Regions from separate parts of the Bradyrhizobium sp. SPXBL-04 genome, predicted to be linked through region 1. Evidence: predicted binding sites of a transcription regulator. Region 1 holds the regulator's gene; each other region holds the start of a gene.
The links. The regulator PhoB, encoded in region 1, activates phosphate uptake and scavenging genes when phosphate is short. The targets are predictions, from matches to a motif close to TGTCATNNANCTGTCAT.

Region 1 (6,288 bases):
TACCGCGCCGCGCGCTCCGGCCTCATCACCGGCGTGCTGCTCGCCACCGCCCGCGTCGCGGGCGAGACCGCGCCGCTGCTGTTCACCGCGCTGTCGAACCAGTTCTTCAGCCTCGGCCTGAACAAGACGATGGCCAACCTGCCCGTGACCATCAACAATTTCGTGCAGAGCCCCTACGCCTATTGGAAGCAGCTCGCCTGGAGCGGCGCACTGCTGATCACGCTCACCGTGCTTGCCCTGAACATTGGCGCCCGCATCCTCGGTGCCGAGAGGACCGCAAAATGACCGACCTGTCCGTATCCGTGAGTTCCAACGGTCACCTGGCCTCGCATCCGCTGCCGGAAGCGCCCGCCAAGGTGACGGTGCGCAACCTCAACTTCTATTACGGCGAGCATCACGCGCTGAAGAACATCAACCTGACGCTCGGCACCAACCGCGTCACGGCCTTCATCGGCCCGTCGGGCTGCGGCAAGTCGACCCTGCTGCGCATCTTCAACCGGATGTACGACCTCTATCCGGGCCAGCGCGTGACCGGTCAGCTGATGCTCGACCAGACCAACATCCTCGATCCCAAGCTCGACCTCAATCTGCTGCGCGCCCGGGTCGGCATGGTGTTCCAGAAGCCGACACCGTTCCCGATGACGATCTACGAGAACATCGCCTTCGGCATCCGCCTCTACGAGAAGATCTCGAAGTCCGAGATGGACGACCGGGTCGAGAAGGCGCTGCGCGGCGGCGCGCTGTGGAACGAGGTCAAGGACAAGCTCAACGCCTCGGGCCTGTCGCTCTCCGGCGGCCAGCAGCAGCGCCTCTGCATCGCCCGCACGGTCGCGGTGCGGCCTGAAGTAATCTTGTTCGACGAGCCCTGCTCGGCGCTCGATCCGATCTCGACCGCCAAGGTCGAGGAGCTGATCCAGGAACTGTCCGAGAACTACACGATCGCGATCGTCACCCACAACATGCAGCAGGCGGCGCGCGTCTCCGACAAGACCGCCTTCATGTATCTCGGCGAACTGATCGAGTTCGACGACACCAGCAAGATCTTCACGTCGCCGAGCGACCGGCGTACGCAGGATTACATCACCGGCAGGTTCGGCTGAGGAGACGGGAAATGGGTACTGAACATACCGCAAAGGCCTTCGACACCGACCTCCAGGAGCTCACCCGCCTGGTCGCCGAGATGGGCGGCATCGCCGAGCGCATGATCGTCGATTCCGTCGACGCGCTGATCCGCCGCGACGTCGCGCTCGGCCAGCGCGTCGTCACCACCGACGCCGAGCTCGACGCGCTGCAGAAGCGCATCGAGGAGCGCGCCGTGCTCACCATCGCCCGCCGCCAGCCGATGGCGGTGGATCTGCGCGAGATCGTCGGCGCCATGCGCGTCGCCACCGATCTCGAGCGCATCGGCGACCTCGCCAAGAACATGGGCAAGCGCGTGGCGGCGCTGGAGACGGACTTCCATCCGCTAAAACTGTTTCGCGGCCTGGAGCACATGACCGACCTCGTGCAGCAGCAGGTCAAGTCGGTGCTGGACGCCTATGCCGCGCATGATCTGCCGGCGGCAATGGCGGTGTGGAAGGGCGACGAGGAAGTCGACGCCATCTGCACCTCGCTGTTCCGCGAGCTCCTCACCTACATGATGGAGGATCCGCGCAACATCTCGTTCTGCATCCATCTGATGTTCTGCGCCAAGAACATCGAGCGGATCGGTGACCACGCCACCAACATCGCCGAAACAGTGTTCTACATGATCGAAGGTCAGGCGATCACCGACAAGCGGCCGAAGGGCGATATGACGACCTTCGCCACGACGGTACCGAATACCTGAGGGAGCGACGACAACATGGGCGCACGCATCATGGTGGTTGAGGACGAGGAAGCTCTCACCGAGCTTCTCCGTTACAACCTCGAAGGCGACGGCTATGACGTGGAGACGGTGATGCGCGGCGACGACGCCGACACCCGCCTCAAGGAACACATCCCCGATCTGATCGTGCTCGACTGGATGCTGCCGGGACTATCAGGCATCGAGCTGTGCCGGCGGCTGCGCACCCGTCCCGAGACCAAGCAACTCCCGATCATCATGCTCACCGCGCGCGGCGAGGAGAGCGAGCGGGTGCGGGGTCTTGCGACCGGCGCCGACGACTACATCGTCAAGCCGTTCTCGGTGCCGGAGCTGCTCGCGCGCGTGAAGGGGCTCTTGCGACGGGCAAGCCCGGAGCGGCTCGCCACCGTGCTCGCCTATGGCGACATCGAGCTCGATCGCGACAAGCGCCGCGTGGCGCGCTCTGGCCGGCCGATCGATCTCGGCCCGACCGAATATCGCCTGCTGGAGTTCTTCCTGGAGCATCCCGGCCGCGTGTTCTCGCGCGAGCAGCTGCTCGACAGCGTCTGGGGCCGCGACATCTATATCGACGAGCGCACCGTCGACGTCCATATCGGACGCCTGCGCAAGCTGCTCAATCTCGGCCGCGAGCAGGACCCGATCCGCACCGTCCGCGGCGCCGGCTATGCGCTGGATGATCGGTTTGCGAAGGCGGAGCAGACGTAAGTTAGGCGGTGTTGCTTTAGCAGGCGGGCGGCTGCCACACTCTCACTGTCGTCCCGGACAAGTGTAAGCGCAGATCCGGGACCCATAGCACAGGGAGTGATTGTTGCGCTAAAAAGGTAACTCCGAGTCCCCGTAGCCACAGCTTGCGGTGGCTGTGGGTCCCGGATCTACGCGCGCTTGAGGCGCGCTTGTCCGGGACGACATCGGATTTGTAGAGCCGCGATCGCACGACGGCTCATTTCTGGTCTCAGAACAAACTCACCGCGTGCTCGGCTTGGCCGGCGCCCGCCGGCGATCCGCGGCCGGCTGATAGGCGACGCGCGAGTGCTGGGCACAGTAGGGCAGGCCGGACAGCGCCCTGCCGCCGCAGAAGAAGAAATCCGGGCTCGATGGATCGCCGACCGGCCAGTGGCAGGTTGCCTCGTTCAATTCCAGCAGCGACAGCCGCTGGCTCATCGGCACCACGTTGTCGTAGGTGACCGGTTCGGCCTCCACCTCGACCTCGAAGGCCTGCGCCAGCGCGGTGTTGCCGCGCGAGATCGGCCGGGTCACCCGCATCATGTGCTGTGCTGGGCGCGCCTTGCGCGGCCGCGGCGCGGCCGAAGATGGGCTCTTGGCGCGGCCCGACAGGCCGAGCCTGTGCACTTTGCCGATCACGGCATTGCGGGTCACATTGCCGAGCTCGGCCGCGATCTGGCTGGCCGAAAGTCCGGCCTCCCAGAGCTTTTTCAGCTGCTCGACGCGATCGTCGGACCAGGTCAAAACCGTCATTGCACCCTTTCCCTCGCTGCGCGCCACCATCCTGGGGCCTCACAGCGAATGCCTAAGCCTTGAAAAACCCGTGCCGCCAGAATCCCTTAAGGCTCGCCGGGCGCGCTACTGACGCCCGAACGTTTACGCCGGTACATGAGGACTTAGAGGATCAGAACCGCTGCACGAGATGTCGTATCTGACAGGCCAAACGCTACAATATGGCGTGACTCCCGCGCAAGAGTCCGCCGACTCGCTTCCACATGTTCCGTGGTGAAAACCCCGCAAAATCGGCACCGCAAGACTACGGATTCAGCGTTTCGCGAGGCTTTCCAGGCGGCATTGACACCGGTCTTGCCAGGCATAAGATAGTGGCGCGTGCCGCCCTTAAAAGGCGGCACGTTTCGTTTTCCGGACCGGTCAATGGTGCGCTGCGCAAGGCACGCCAGGCAGGTCTCAACATCCAAATGCAACATCCAAGTGATGGTCATGACCAACAGCGCCGCGCCGCATCTGCTTCCCGTTTTCGCCAGGGCCGACCTTGGTTTCGAGCGCGGCGAAGGCTGCTGGCTGATCGCGACCAATGGCGATCGCTATCTCGATTTCACGTCGGGCGTTGCGGTGAACGCGCTCGGCCATGCTCATCCCGCGCTGGTCAAGGCATTGCAGGAGCAGGCGACCAAGCTCTGGCACATGTCGAACCTGTTCCAAAGCCCGGACGGTGAGAAACTGGCGGCGCGCCTGTGCAGCGAAAGCTTCTCCGACTTCGTGTTCTTCTGCAATTCCGGCGCCGAAGCGCTGGAATGCGTGATCAAGGTCGTGCGGCGCTATCACGCCGCCAAAGGCCATCCTGATCGCTATCGCATGATCACCTTCGAGGGTGCCTTCCACGGCCGCACGCTGGCGACGCTGGCTGCGACGGGCTCGGCAAAATATCTCGAAGGTTTCGGCCCGCCGATGGACGGCTTCGACCAGGTCCCGCATGGCGATATCGAGGCCGTGAAGAAGGCGATCGGTCCGCAGACCGCCGGCATCCTGATCGAGCCGATCCAGGGCGAGGGCGGTGTGCGTTCGTCGACACCCGCCTTCCTCAAGGCGCTGCGTCAGCTCTGCGACGAGAAGGGCCTGTTGCTCGCGTTCGACGAGGTGCAGACCGGCATGGGCCGCACCGGCGATCTGTTCGCGCATCGCCGTCTCGGCGTCACGCCCGACGTGATGTCGCTGGCAAAGGCGCTCGGTGGCGGCTTTCCGATCGGTGCTTGCCTTGCGACCGCGGAAGCGGCCTCCGGCATGACACCCGGCTCGCACGGCTCGACCTTCGGCGGCAATCCGCTCGCGATCTCCGCTGCGAACGCCGTGCTCGACGTCATGCTCAAGCCCGGCTTCTTCGACCACGTGCAGAAGATGTCGCTGCTGCTCAAGCAGAAGCTCGCCTCCGTGATCGATCGTCATCCTGATGTCGTCAGCGAAGTGCGCGGCGAGGGTCTCCTGATCGGCATCAAGGCGGTCGTGCCTTCGGGTGATCTCGTTGCCGCCTTGCGCCACGAAAAACTGCTCACCGTCGGCGCCGGCGATAATGTCGTGCGCTTCCTGCCGCCTCTGATCGTCACCGAAGCCGAGATCGAGGACAGCATCGGGCGGCTCGAGCGCGCCTGCACGGCTATCTCGTCCAGTCAGACCAAGCGGGCGGCAAGCTGATGAGCAAGTCGCCAAAGCACTTCCTCGACATCAACGAGCTCCCGCTGTCGGAGCTCAAGCGCATGCTCGCCGCATCCTCCGCCATGAAGGCGAAGCAGAAGGCGCATCAGCCGGTCAGGCCGCTCGAAGGCAAGACGCTGGCGATGATCTTCGAGCGCCCCTCGACGCGGACGCGGGTGTCGTTCGACGTCGCCATGCGCCAGCTCGGCGGCGAGCCCATCATGCTCACCGGTGCCGAAATGCAGCTCGGCCGCGGCGAGACCATCGCCGACACCGCACGTGTGCTGTCGCGCTATGTCGACGCCATCATGATCCGCATCCTCAATCACGAGGCACTGCTTGAGCTTGCGGCCTATGCGACCGTGCCCGTCATCAACGGCCTGACGCGCCGTTCGCACCCTTGCCAGGTGATGGCCGACCTCATGACCTACGAGGAGCATCGCGGTCCGATCGAGGGCAAGACGGTGGCCTGGACCGGTGACGACAACAACGTGCTGGCGTCCTGGGCCCACGCCGCCGAGCGCTTCAAATTCCAGCTCAACGTCGCAACGCCGCCGGAGCTCGCCCCGAAAAAGGCGATGCGCGACTGGATCAAGACGACCAATGCGCCGATCGTGCTTGGCACCGATCCGGAGGCCGCCGTGCGCGGTGCCGATTGCGTCGTCACCGACACCTGGGTGTCGATGGGCGACAAGGAAGGCGAGCACCGCCACAACGTGCTCAAGCCCTACCAGGTCAATGCCAAGCTGATGTCGCTGGCCAAGTCCGATGCGCTGTTCATGCACTGCTTGCCCGCCCATCGCGGCGAGGAGGTCACCGATGACGTGATCGACGGCCCGCAATCGGTCGTGTTCGACGAGGCCGAAAACCGCCTGCACGCGCAGAAGGGCATTCTGGCCTGGTGCTTTGACGCGGTGAAGTAACGCGCGGATCTGGATCGTCGTCCTGGCTTTCGCCAGGACGACACCGAATTTGCAGGATCGTGTGCACTTATAACTGCATCCGGAACACGCCGCCTCGCACCCCTTCCAATCCGTCACCTCCGACCCCAGATAGAGCGCCATGGTTTTCCAATCCCCTGACATGAAAACCGGGCTAGAAGGCCCGGTTCGCGCGCCATCAGCAGTTCCGATCGATGACGCCGTGCTGCCCTACGAGATCGATGCGCTCGACGTGCGCGGCCGCCTGGTGCGGCTCGGCCCGGCGCTCGACGACATCCTCACCAAGCACGATTATCCCGCTCCCGTCGGCAAGCTGCTCGGCGAGGCCATCGTGCTGACGACGTTGCT
Region 2 (6,288 bases), 1.2 Mb from region 1:
TCGCCCGCGCGCTGGTGCAGCAGCCCGATATCATCCTCGCCGACGAGCCGATCGCCTCGCTCGATCCGCGCAACACCAAGATCGTGATGGATGCGCTGCTGCGCATCAACAAGCATTTCGGCATTACGGTGCTCTGCAATCTGCATTCACTCGATCTGGCGCGCAGCTATTGCGACCGCCTGATCGGCATGGCCGCGGGCCGCGTGGTGTTCGACGGCGCGCCGTCCGCGCTGACCGATCGCGTGGCGCGCGAGCTCTACGATCTCGAAGCCGCCGACGTCATGGGCGGCATGCCCGTCCCGGCGCCCGAGGGCGTTCCGGCGCTCGGGACGGCCGCGGCGGCCTGAGCCTAGCCTGTTTAGTTCAAGTCTTTGCGTCAACCGACCCCAACCGATGAAGAGGGTATCATGATCACTCGCAGATTGATCCTTGCCGGCGCCGCCGCGCTCGCGTTCACGACTTCCGCCTCCGCGGACGACTGGAAAACCAAATATCCCGAATTGACCTTCGCGGTCGTGCCGGCGGAGAACGCCTCCGGCGTCACCGAGCGCTGGGCGCCGTTCATGACCTATCTCTCCAAGGAATTGGGCGTGAAGGTCACGCTGCGCATCGCCAACGACTACGCCGCCGTCATCGAAGGCCAGCGCGCCGGCAACATCCATATCGCCAGCTACGGCTCGGCCTCGTTCGCGCGCGCACGTTTGACCGGCGTCAAGACCGATGCCTTCGCTAACGACATCAACGCCGACGGTTCGACCGGCTACTACTCCGTGTTCTTCGTCAAGGCGAGCAGCGCCTACAAGAAGGTCGATGACCTCAAGGGCAAGAATCTCGGCCTCGTCGATCCGAACTCGACTTCCGGAAACAATGTGCCGCGCTTCGAGCTCGACAAGATGGGCATCCACGATGCCGACAGCTATTTCAGCAAGGTCGTCTTCACCGGCAGCCACGAGAACGCGATGCTGGCGCTGGCGCAGGGCACGGTCGACGTTGCCGCCAACCAGTGGACCAGCGATGACGATTCGACGCTGGCGCAGATGCTGACCAAGGGCATGCTGAAGAGTGCCGATGGCTCGGCGATGAAAAAGGACGATTTCCGCATCATCCACAAGTCGGCGCCGATCATCAACGGCCCCTACGCCTACAACTCGGATCTCCCGGAAGATGCCAAGGCCGCCATCGCCAAGGCGTTCTTCGACGCTCCGAGCAAGGACAAGGCGGCATTCGACCGTCTCTCCGACGGCCAGAAGAAGGGTTTTCATCCCGCCACCACCAAGGACTGGGATGGCACGATCGAGCTGATCAAGTTCGTCGATGCGCTGCGTAAGAAGAAGGCGTCCTGATCTCAGGACGAGCTACTCGAGCCGGGTCGACGGACCCGGCTCTTTCTCTTTTTACAGGCCATTCTCTCTTACAGGCCACTCTCCCTGACAAGATGACCGCCGCGGTTTCGATCCTCCCCGAGCAGCAGCTTGCCGTGCTCAACGCCGCCTATCGCCAGGCGGTCGCGCGCAGGCGATGGCGTCTGCTGGTGGGAGCCGGTATCTTTGCCGCAGCGCTGGTTCTCGCCGCGATCGGCGCCGAAGTGAATTTGCGCACGCTGTTCACCTATTTCGGCAACTTCATCAGCTATTTCGACCGCGTCCTCACACTCGACAGCGGCCAGCGGGTCTGGACCGATGTCGGCGAGTGGCTGTGGGGCTGGCGCAAATGGCTGAGGATGCTGGGCGAGACCCTGCTGATCTCCTATGTCGGCACGCTGATTGGCGCGACCTTCGCCTTTGCCCTGAATTTCTTCGCGGCGGAGAATACCTCGCCCGCGCCCTGGCTGCGCTTTGTCGTGCGTCGCCTGCTCGAATTCGCCCGCACCGTTCCCGGCATCGTATTCGCGCTGGTGTTCGTCATCGCCTTCGGACTCGGACCCATGGCCGGCGTGCTCGCGATCGCGATCCATTCCACCGGCGCGCTCGGCAAGCTGTTCTCGGAGATCGTCGAGAATGCCGACATGAAGCCGGTCGAGGGAATCCGCTCGACCGGCGCGAGCTGGCTCTCCTGCATGCGCTTCGCCGTCGTGCCGCAGGTCACCGCGGGTTATGCCAGCTACGCGCTGTTGCGCTTCGAGATCAACGTCCGCGAAGCCTCTGTGATGGGTTTTGTCGGCGCCGGCGGCATCGGCCAGGAACTCGTGGTCGCTATCCGCAAGTTCTATTACTCCGACGTCAGCGCGATCCTGCTCACCATCATCGTCACCGTCTTCATCATCGACATCGCCACCGGCTGGCTGCGCGGCCGCCTGTTCGGCAAGGAGGCGCGGACGTGACGAAGCCGCAGCAGGTCGACACGCGAGAGATCCGTGCGCGCTACCCCGATGTATTCGACCGGCCGGCCTCGGCGCGGCTTGCAACGCCCGCGATGATCGTCGCGGCGTTTGCGATCCTCACTTACGGCCTGGTCGATCTCGACTTCTCGCCGTCGCGGTTCCTCGCCGGTCTCAGCCAGCTCGGCTGGATCAGCCTGATGATGATCCCGCCCGATCCCGGCTCCTCGCTGCCGGTCTATCTGAAAGCGCTGGGCGAGACGCTGTCGATCGCGCTGCTGGGCACGACGCTCGCCGCCCTGTTCGCGCTGCCGGTCAGCCTGCTGGCCGCGCGCAACGTGGTGCCGTCAATCATCCTGCGCTTCCCGGTTCGCCGCTTCCTCGATTCGATCCGCGGCGTCGACACGCTGATCTGGGCGCTGGTGTGGATCAATGTGGTCGGGCTCGGCCCGTTCGCCGGCGTGCTCGCCATCGCCGTGTCGGATTTCGGTGCCTTCGGCAAACTGTTCTCGGAGGCGATCGAGGGCGCCGACCAGAGGCAGGTCGAAGGCATCCGCGCCTCCGGCGGCAGCACGCTGCACGAGATCCGCTTTGGCCTGCTGCCGCAGGTGCTGCCCGTGATCGCCGGCCAGGTGCTCTACTTCATCGAATCCAACACGCGCTCGGCCACCATCATCGGCATCGTCGGTGCCGGCGGCATCGGCCTCCAGCTCGCCGAGCAGATCCGCGTGCTGGAATGGCAGAAGGTGTCGTTCCTGATCCTGATGATTTTGATTGCGGTTGCTGCGATCGATTTCATCTCGGGCAAGCTGCGCTTTGCGATTATCGGGCGAAGGGCTGTCGCTTAATCACCGCTGCCGTAGGGTGGGCAAAGCGAAGCGTGCCCACCGCTTCTCGCGAATCTTGGAAAGATGGTGGGCACGGCGCAAGTGCGCCTTTGCCCACCCTACGGCTCCGGTTTCGCGGAGAGAGCTCCGCTGCTACGACTCCACCAGAAACTCCACCCGCTCCGCCGCGAACCGCGAATGCTTCGTCACCAGCGGCTTGCCGTCAAGAGCGTGGTCGGTCGCATCGACCACCAAGATCGGACGTCCCAGCGCAAGATCGAGCCGGGCGGCGTCGGTCGCGTCGACGATGCCGGCGGTGATCCGGGTCGCGCCGCGGCGGTAGTCGCGAATGCCGTAGTGCTCGAGCAACTTCGTCATCGAGCGCGTCGTGGCGAACACGGCGCCTGCGCCCGGAAACAATTCCGCCGACAGCCAGGTGGTAGAGACGCAGATCGGCGTGCGGTCGGCGAGGCGGATCGCCTCGATCCGCACCAGCGGCGCACCGGTCTTCAAACCCAGTTCGCGCGCCAGCTCCCGGGTCGCGACGTCATCGGAAGCTTCGATCAGTTGGCCACGCGGCTCGCGGCCGCCGGCGCCGACGATCTCGGAGAAGCGCGTGCGCGAGCGCAGCGGATAGGCGAGCTTCTGCGCCTCGACATAGGTCCCGCTGCCGCGCTCGGCGCGCACGAGGCCGCGCTCGGCAAGCGCGGCCAGCGCGCGCCGCACGGTGTGGCGATTCACGCGGTAGGTTTCGGCGATCTCCATCTCGCCCGGTAATTTGTCGCCGGCGGCAAAGCGGCCGTCGGCGATGCCGCGCTCGATGCCGTCGGCGACGAGGCGCCACAGCGCGACGCCCGACGATGCAGTGTCTTGCATGCTCATATCGCCGGTCAGCCTAGCCCAGAAATCACGCCTTTGTCACGAAACAGTCATGGCGCTCCACTATGGAGTTGTCTAGTATCATAGACAACTTAGAATCGGCAAGATCGGTGAACCGGTGACCCAACACAACAATCAGCAAGCCCAGCGCAAGGCCGCGATGGCCGTGCTGGCGCACGCGGAGGCGGGCGAGATCGCCGCTCGCCTCCGCAACTTAGCCCTGCCGGCCCATCAGGATCTGCGCGAAGGCGAAAACGGTCTGGTCATGCTGCGCGGCCGGGTCGGCGGCGACGGTGCGCCGTTCAACCTCGGCGAAGCCACGGTGTCGCGCGCGGCGGTCCGGCTTGCCAGCGGCGAGGTCGGCTTCGGCTACACCCTTGGCCGCGATGGTGAGAAGGCGCGGCTGATCGCGCTGTGCGACGCGCTGGTGCAGTCCTGCGATTTCGACGCAGCCGTCGAGCGCGACGTGATCGCGCCGTTGCGCGAGCAGCTTATGACGAGGCGCCAGCAGGTGGCGGCGAAGACTGCCGCAACCAAGGTTGATTTCTACACCATGGTGCGCGGTGAGGGGTGAGGTCATGACCACGATTGCGGAACTGCCGCCGGGGTTCGCCGATAAGGTGTTGTCGGCGCAATCGACCTTCCGCTCGGTGATGGACGCGATGGCGCGGCCGGGCTCGGTCCAGCGTATCGTGCCGACAGCCGGAACGCCCCATACGATGATGCGCGGCACCGCCGCGATCGCGCTGACGCTGTTCGATCACGACACGCCACTCTGGCTCGATGCGTGCATGGCGCAAAATTCCGACGTGGTGAAGTGGCTCAGGTTCCACACCGGCGCGCCGGTGGTGCAGGACACCTCGATTGCGAGCTTCGCGCTGATCGGCGATGGCGCACTGCTTCCGCCGTTCGAGCGCTTCGCGCTGGGCACCAACGAATATCCGGATCGTTCGACCACACTGATCCTGCAGGTCGAGAGTCTGGGCTCGGGACGCGGCTTCGAGCTGCGCGGGCCCGGCATTGACGGCGTCGCCACGCTCCAGGCGTCGGTCAAGCCGTTCGACCTGTTCGAACGCCTGCGGTTCAACGAGGCGCTGTTTCCGCGCGGCCTCGATGTGGTGCTGGTCGCCGATGATGCCGTGGTTGCGATTCCGCGCACCACGCGCGTCGCGAACAAGGGAAGCTGAAGCATGTATGTCGCAGTCAAAGGCGGCGAACGCGCCATCGAGAACGCTCATCGCCTGCTCGCCAATGCGCGGCGCGGCGACCAAAGCGTTCCGGAAGTCACGCTCGACCAGATCTCGGAGCAGCTCGGCCTCGCCGTCGACCGCGTCATGAGCGAAGGCTCGCTCTACGACCGCGAGCTCGCGGCGCTTGCGATCAAGCAGGCGCGCGGCGATCTGATCGAGGCGATCTTCCTGGTCCGCGCCTTCCGTGCCACGCTGCCGCGTTTCGGCGCGAGCGAGCCGGTTGACACCGGCGCCATGCGCGTGCAGCGGCGGGTGTCCTCGACCTTCAAGGACATTCCGGGCGGCCAGATCCTCGGGCCGACCTTCGATTATACCCACCGCCTGCTCGATCCCTCGCTCGCCGAAGGCTTTGTACCGGAAGCACCGGCGATAGCCGAAGCCTCGACCGCGGCGACGCCGCGCGTGACGGATATTCTCGGCCGTGACGGACTGATCGAATCTTCGCCACAGGCCGAGGACGGCGCCGGCGTCGGCGATCTCACCCGCGAGCCGCTGAATTTTCCGGCGGACCGCGACCTGCGCCTGCAAAATCTGGCGCGTGGCGACGAAGGCTTTCTGCTGGCGATGGGCTATTCCACCCAACGCGGCTATGGCCGCAACCATCCCTTCGCAGGCGAGATCCGCTTCGGTGAGGTCGAGGTCGAATTCTTCGCTGAAGACGTCGGCTTCGCCGTGCCGCTCGGCTCGATCGAGCTCACGGAGTGCCAGATGGTCAACCAGTTCAAGGGATCGGCGACGGAAGCGCCGTGCTTCACCCGTGGCTATGGCCTCGCCTTCGGCCAGAGCGAGCGCAAGACCATGTCGATGGCGCTGGTCGACCGCGCACTGCGTGCCCGCGAACTTGGCGAAGAGGCGCTCGCCCCGGCGCAAGATGAAGAATTCGTGCTGTCGCATTCGGACAATGTCCAGGCGACCGGCTTCGTCGAGCATCTCAAGCTGCCGCACTATGTCGACTTCCAGTCCGAGCTCGGCCTGCTCCGCAAGCTGCGCCAAGAATTTGCCGAGGCCAATGCTG
Region 3 (6,288 bases), 2.5 Mb from region 1:
GGCTGCGATCACGGCCAATGCGGCGCCTGCACCGTGCTCGTCGACGGTCGGCGCGTTAATTCGTGCCTGACGCTCGCCATCATGAAGGATGGCGCCGAGATCACCACGATCGAAGGCTTGGCCAAGAATGGCGCGCTGCATCCCCTGCAACAGGCCTTCATCGATCACGACGCATTCCAATGCGGCTATTGCACGCCAGGGCAGATCTGCTCGGCGGCCGGCCTCCTAGCCGAAGGCCACGCCAGGGACGCCGACGAGATCCGTGAACTGATGAGCGGCAATCTCTGCCGCTGCGGCGCCTATCCCAACATCGTGGCTGCGATCGAGCAGGCAATGGGCCGGTCATGAACAACTTCCAGTATTCCCGCGCAACCGATGTCGCTGACGCCATTCGCCTGCTGGCCGCCGATCCGAGCGCGAAGCTGATTGCCGGCGGCACCAACCTGATCGACCTGATGAAGCAGAATGTCGAGCGGCCCTCCCGGCTGATCGACATTTCCCGCCTGCCGCTCCGCGACATCGAGGAAACGCCCGACGGTGGGCTGCGCATCGGCGCATTGGTGCCGAATTCGGATCTCGCCTACCATCCGTTGATCGAGCAACGCTATCCCCTGCTCGCCAGCGCCATCCTGGCCGGCGCCTCCGCGCAATTGCGCAACATGGCCTCGGTCGGCGGCAATCTGATGCAGCGAACGCGCTGCGCCTACTTCTATGACACGGCGACGCCTTGCAACAAGCGAAGCCCCGGCTCCGGCTGCTCGGCACTCGATGGCCTCAACCGTAACCACGCAATCCTCGGCACCAGCACGTCCTGCATCGCGACCAATCCATCCGACATGAGCGTGGCGCTCGCCGCGCTCGGCGCGCTCGTGCATATCGCAGGCCCCACCGGTCAGCGCACCATCGCGCTGACGGATTTCCATCGGCTTCCGGACGACAAGCCTCATGTCGATACCAATCTCGGCAGCGGCGAGATCATCACCGCAATCGAGCTGCCGCCGCGCGGCTTTGCGCAGAATTACAGCTATCTGAAGATCCGCGACCGGCTGTCCTACGCCTTTGCCTTGGTCTCGGTCGCGGCCGCGCTCGAGCTGGAAGGAAACGCAATCAGCGAAGCGCGCCTGGCGCTCGGCGGCGTGGCCCACAAGCCGTGGCGAAGCCTCGAGGCCGAAGCGGCTCTGCGCGGCCAGGCGGCAACGCCGGACCATTTTGGGCACGCCGCAGATCTGTTGCTGCAGGGAGCAACCGCTCGCTCACATAACGGCTTCAAGATCGAACTCGCGCGCCGAGCCGTCGTGCGTACGCTGATGCAGGCCGCAAGCGCCACACCGCAATCACAAGCTTACAAGAAGATCGCGTGAGGGCCCGATGAACGCCTATGTCGGAACACCAACCTCCCGCGTCGATGGCCGGGCCAAGGTCACCGGCGCCGCCAAATATGCCGGCGAATTCGCCGCAGACCATCTCCTGCATGGCTTCGTCGTCGAGGCCACCATTCCGCGCGGGCGCATCGCTCGGCTTGACCCCAGCGCGGCGCTGAAGGTGAAGGGCGTGGTCGACGTGCTCACCCATGCTCATCGCCCGCCCCTCGCCGACAAGGACGAAGCCTGGAAGGACGAGGTGGCACCGGAGAAGGGCTCGCCCTTCCGCCCGCTCTATGACGACAGGATCAAGTTCAACGGCCAGCCGATCGCGCTGGTCGTGGCGGAGGATTGGGAAACCGCCAAGTTTGCCGCAACCCGCGTTCGCGTTGAATACAAGCAGGAGGCGTTTGCGACCGATCTCGAATCCGAACGCGGCAAGGCTGCCAAAGTGGATCAGCCGCACAAGCCACGCGGTGACGCGGCAGCAGCGCTGACGCGGGCGGCCGTCCATCACGAGGCGGACTATGTCATTCCGAGCGAGCATCACAACCCAATGGAGCTGTATGCGACGACGGCCGTCTGGGACGGCAACGGCAGGCTTACAGTTTATGACAAGACCCAAGGCGTGCAGAACGTCCAGAAGTTTCTCTGCAGCGTTTTCGGAAAGAAGCCGGACGACATCCGCGTGCTCTCGCCCTATGTTGGCGGCGCCTTCGGCTCCGGTCTGCGGCCGCAATACCAGGTGGTGCTGGCGACGCTCGCCGCGCTCGCGCTCAAGCGGCCCGTCCGTGTCGTCCTGACACGGCAGCAGATGTACGGCCTGGGCTATCGTCCCATGACCATCGAGCACGTTGCGCTTGGCGCAAAGCCGGACGGCACGCTCGATGCCGTCACCCACGAAGCCATTGCCGTCACCTCGCGGTTTGAGGATTTCTCGCGCAACGATACCGGCTGGGGGGAGCAGCTCTACAAGAGCCACAACAGCCGCCTCTCCCATAAGCTCGTCCACCTCGACGTCGCCACCCCCTGCGACATGCGCGCGCCGGGCGCGGCATCGGGCGTCTGCGCGCTCGAATGCGCCATGGACGAATTGGCCGTCGCGCTCAAGCTCGACCCGATCGAGCTGCGGCTGAAGTGCTACTCGGATCGCGACCAGAGCGGGGACCTGCCCTACACCAGCAAGCAGTTGCGCGCATGCTACGCCAGGGGCGCAGAGGCCTTCGGCTGGGCCCGGCGCAATCCCGCGCCGCGCTCCATGCGCGACGGCAACGACCTGGTCGGCTGGGGCATGGCGACAGGCGTCTGGGAGGCGCTGCAGATGCCGGTCGCCGTCCGCATCGTGCTGACATCGAACGGCCATGCCGAGGTCTCCTGTGCCGCATCTGATATCGGCACCGGCACCTACACCATCGTGTCGCAAGTAGCGGCCGATGCCCTCGGGCTGCCGATCGAGAACATCAGCGTCAAGCTCGCGGACTCGACCCTGCCGCAGGCGCCGGTGGAAGGCGGCTCGTGGATGGCCGCCTCGAGCGCGCACGCCGTGTTAGGAGCGGCCGAGGAGATTCGCCGGGAGCTCGCGCGTCACGCCAAGGCGATGACTGCCTCGCCACTCGGCGGCGTCGATGCGTCGGACCTCATTCTCGTCGACGGAACTATCGCCAAGGCCGGCGACAGGAACCGTGCCGTCTCGATCGCCGATGCAATGCGCCACAGCAAGCTCGAGCGGATCGAAAGGGAGAAGCTCAACGAGTTCGCCGAGGACAAGTCGCATGCCCGCAACACGCATTCGGCGGTTTTCGCCGAGGTGAAGATCGACGAGCAGCTCGGCGTCATCCGCGTCGCGCGGGTCGTGAGCGCGGTCGCCGCCGGGCGCATCCTGAACACCAAGACGGGCCGCAGCCAGATCATGGGCGGCGTGGTCTGGGGAATCGGAATGGCGCTGCACGAGGAGACGGTGATGGATCACCGCTTCGGCCGCATCATGAACGCGAATATCGCCGAGTACCACATTCCCGTGAATGCCGACATTCACGACATCGACGTCATTTTCGTCGACGAGCCCGACGACCGGATCAACAGGCTCGGCGTCAAGGGCCTCGGCGAGATCGGCATCGTCGGCGTGCCTGCGGCGATTGCGAACGCCGTCTATCATGCCACCGGCAAGCGCATCCGGCGCTTCCCGATCACGCTGGACAAGCTGATCGACTGAGCGGGCGCGTCGTCGTGCTGTTTGCGACGAGTATCTCCACACGAGCCCGAATAGATGATCGTCACCCTGAGGTGCCGATATGCGGTGCGGACGCACCGCATATCGGCCTCGAAGGGCGACAGCCCAGCCGCTGCATCCCGGCCGTTCATCCTTCGAGGCTCCCGATAGGGCGCTCCGCGCCCCATCGCTCGCGCCTCAGGATGACGGATCGAGTTTAGGCGCCGCAGGCCGGTCTCGCTCCTGTCATCCAGCTGTCATCGAATGTGCCGAGAGCTGTATCTCTCGCACATTCGGGACCCGACATGGACTATTTCAAGCGCTTCAACTTCCTGTTCGCCGCACCTGTATTCGACGCCGACGATCTCGAAGGCGTCCGTTTCAATCAGATCATCGAGGAGATCCAGCGCTCCGGCTTCGAGGTGGTCCGAGCCCGCAAGCTGGAGGATGCCGAGATGGCGGTGCAGACCGATGCCGCGATCGGCTGCATGGTGGTGGACTGGGGCAAGAAGGGCCTCGAGGGCAGGACCTCGGCGCTGATCAATCTGATGCGGCGCCGGGGCCTCGATTTCCCCATCATCCTCTTGATCCGTCGCAAGCGGTTCGAGGATTTGCCGGTCGAAGTGCTCGATTTCATCGACGGTTATGTCTTCCTGTCGGAGGAGACGCCGACCTTCATCGCCAAGAACCTGATCAGCCGGCTGAAGCAATATGCCGAGACGCTGAAGACGCCGTTCTTCGGTGCGCTGGTCGACTATGCCGAGGAAGGCAACCAGCTCTGGACCTGTCCGGGGCACAACGGCGGCGTGTTCTACAACCGCAGCCCGATCGGGCGCGTCTTCGTCGAGCATCTCGGCGAGTCCGTATTCCGCGACGACCTCGACAATTCCGTGCTCGATCTCGGCGACCTCCTCACCCATGAAGGGCCCGCGCTGAAGGCGCAGAAGGAAGCTGCCCAGATCTTCGGCGCGGAGAAGACTTATTTCGTGCTCAACGGCACCTCGACCTCGAACAAGGTCGCGCTCGGCGCGCTCGTCACCGATGGCGACCTCGTGCTGTTCGATCGCAACAACCACAAGGCCGCCCATCACGGCGCACTGATGATCAATGGCGGTGTCCCGATCTACGTGCCGACCATCCGCAACGCCTGGGGCCTGATCGGCCCGATGCGCTGGGACATGCTCGACGAGAGGGCCTTGCGCGAGACGATCCGCAATCACCCGCTGGTCACCGACAAGGACGCCTGGCGCAAGGAGCGGCCGTTCCGCGTCGCCGTGGTCGAGCAGTGCACCTATGACGGCTCGATCCACAGCGCCGACATGATCCTGAAACGGATCGGCCATCTCTGCGAGTACATCCTGTTCGACGAGGCCTGGGCCGGCTTCATGAAATTCCACCCGCTCTATGCAGGCCGCTTCGCCATGGGCCTGGCCAACCTTCCGCCCGAGGCGCCCGGCATCATCGCGACGCAGTCGACCCACAAGCAGCTCGCAAGCTTTTCGCAGGCATCCCAAATCCACATCAAGGACCGCCATATCCGCGGCCAGAAGCGGCGCGTCGAGCACCGCCGCTTCAACGAGAGCTTCATGCAGCACGCGTCCACGTCACCGTTCTATCCGCTGTTCGCCTCGCTCGACGTCGGCGCACAGATGATGAAGGGGCGCTCCGGCGAAGTGCTGTGGGACGACACGATCCGCCTCGGCATCGAGCTGCGCAAGAAGATCCGCGCGATGCGCCGGGAGTTCGAGGAGAAGGAGCAAAATCCGGATCGGCGCTGGTTCTTCGAGCCGTTCGTGCCGGATCGCGTCGCCATTCCCGATGTCAGCCGCCCTGGCGCTGCGCACAACGTCGCGTGGGAAACGCTCTCGACCGACGAGCTCGCCACCAATCCCGCGCTGTGGCAGCTCTCCCCCGACAGCACCTGGCATGGTTTCCCCGGCCTCACCGAAGGCTTTGCCATGACCGACCCGAACAAGCTGACGCTGCTGACGCCTGGTTTCGATCGCAGCACCGGCGCCTATGCCGAGCACGGCATCCCCGCACCGGTCGTCGCGCAATATCTGCGCGAGAACCGCATCGTCCCCGAGAAGAACGACCTCAACTCCCTGCTCTTTCTGCTCACGCCCGGCGTCGAGGCCAGCAAGGCCGGCACGCTGATCTCCGGTCTCGTCGCGTTCAAGAAGCTGCACGACGACAATGCGCTTCTGGCCGACGTCATCCCTGAGTTCAACCAGCGGCGGCAGGCGCGCTATGCCGGCGTGCGACTGCGCGACCTCTGTGGCGAGATGCACCGCTTCTTCCGCGCCGCCGATGTCAGCGCGCTCCAGGCGCGGCAGTTCATGCCCGAGCACATGCCTGAGATAGCGATGCCGCCCCGCGAAGCCGCGCGCTATCTGTTCCGCAACGACGTCGATTATCTGCCGATCGAAGCGATCGCGGGCCGCATCGCCACCACGCCCTTCGTGGTCTATCCGCCCGGCATCGCCACCATCGTTCCGGGCGAAAGGCTTACGGAACGAGCCAAGCCCATGATCGACTATCTCAGGATGTTCGAGACCTGCTTCAACACGTTCCGAGGATTCGATGTCGAAATCCAAGGCGTCTACAAGGAGATCGATGCGAACGGCCGCATCGGGCTCTATACTTATGTCGTTGCCGAGTAGGTGCCGATGAACGAAACAGCGATCGCGCACACAGGTGACGAACAGGTCCGGATCC

Region 2: the regulator PhoB is predicted to act here: its motif matches at 4,061-4,077, upstream of phnF (phosphonate metabolism transcriptional regulator PhnF).
Region 3: the regulator PhoB is predicted to act here: its motif matches at 3,815-3,831, upstream of ACNJX8_RS27405 (Orn/Lys/Arg decarboxylase N-terminal domain-containing protein).

The regions. Positions count from the first base shown of each region.
Region 1 is NZ_CP182472.1:8,263,145-8,269,432, reverse strand. It holds gene pstA (phosphate ABC transporter permease PstA) at 1-285, shown strand, start outside; gene pstB (phosphate ABC transporter ATP-binding protein PstB) at 282-1,100, shown strand; gene phoU (phosphate signaling complex protein PhoU) at 1,112-1,828, shown strand; gene phoB (phosphate regulon transcriptional regulator PhoB) at 1,844-2,551, shown strand; gene ACNJX8_RS39360 (GcrA family cell cycle regulator) at 2,810-3,322, opposite strand; gene ACNJX8_RS39355 (aspartate aminotransferase family protein) at 3,791-4,999, shown strand; gene argF (ornithine carbamoyltransferase) at 4,999-5,922, shown strand; gene ACNJX8_RS39345 (Hsp33 family molecular chaperone) at 6,062-6,288, shown strand, end outside.
Region 2 is NZ_CP182472.1:785,601-791,888, forward strand. It holds gene phnC (phosphonate ABC transporter ATP-binding protein) at 1-347, shown strand, start outside; gene phnD (phosphonate ABC transporter substrate-binding protein) at 408-1,343, shown strand; gene phnE (phosphonate ABC transporter, permease protein PhnE) at 1,436-2,320, shown strand; gene phnE (phosphonate ABC transporter, permease protein PhnE) at 2,317-3,165, shown strand; gene phnF (phosphonate metabolism transcriptional regulator PhnF) at 3,298-4,026, opposite strand; gene phnG (phosphonate C-P lyase system protein PhnG) at 4,184-4,597, shown strand; gene phnH (phosphonate C-P lyase system protein PhnH) at 4,602-5,210, shown strand; gene ACNJX8_RS03600 (carbon-phosphorus lyase complex subunit PhnI) at 5,214-6,288, shown strand, end outside.
Region 3 is NZ_CP182472.1:5,746,069-5,752,356, forward strand. It holds gene ACNJX8_RS27390 ((2Fe-2S)-binding protein) at 1-348, shown strand, start outside; gene ACNJX8_RS27395 (FAD binding domain-containing protein) at 345-1,361, shown strand; gene ACNJX8_RS27400 (xanthine dehydrogenase family protein molybdopterin-binding subunit) at 1,369-3,573, shown strand; gene ACNJX8_RS27405 (Orn/Lys/Arg decarboxylase N-terminal domain-containing protein) at 3,876-6,233, shown strand; gene ACNJX8_RS27410 (GNAT family N-acetyltransferase) at 6,240-6,288, shown strand, end outside.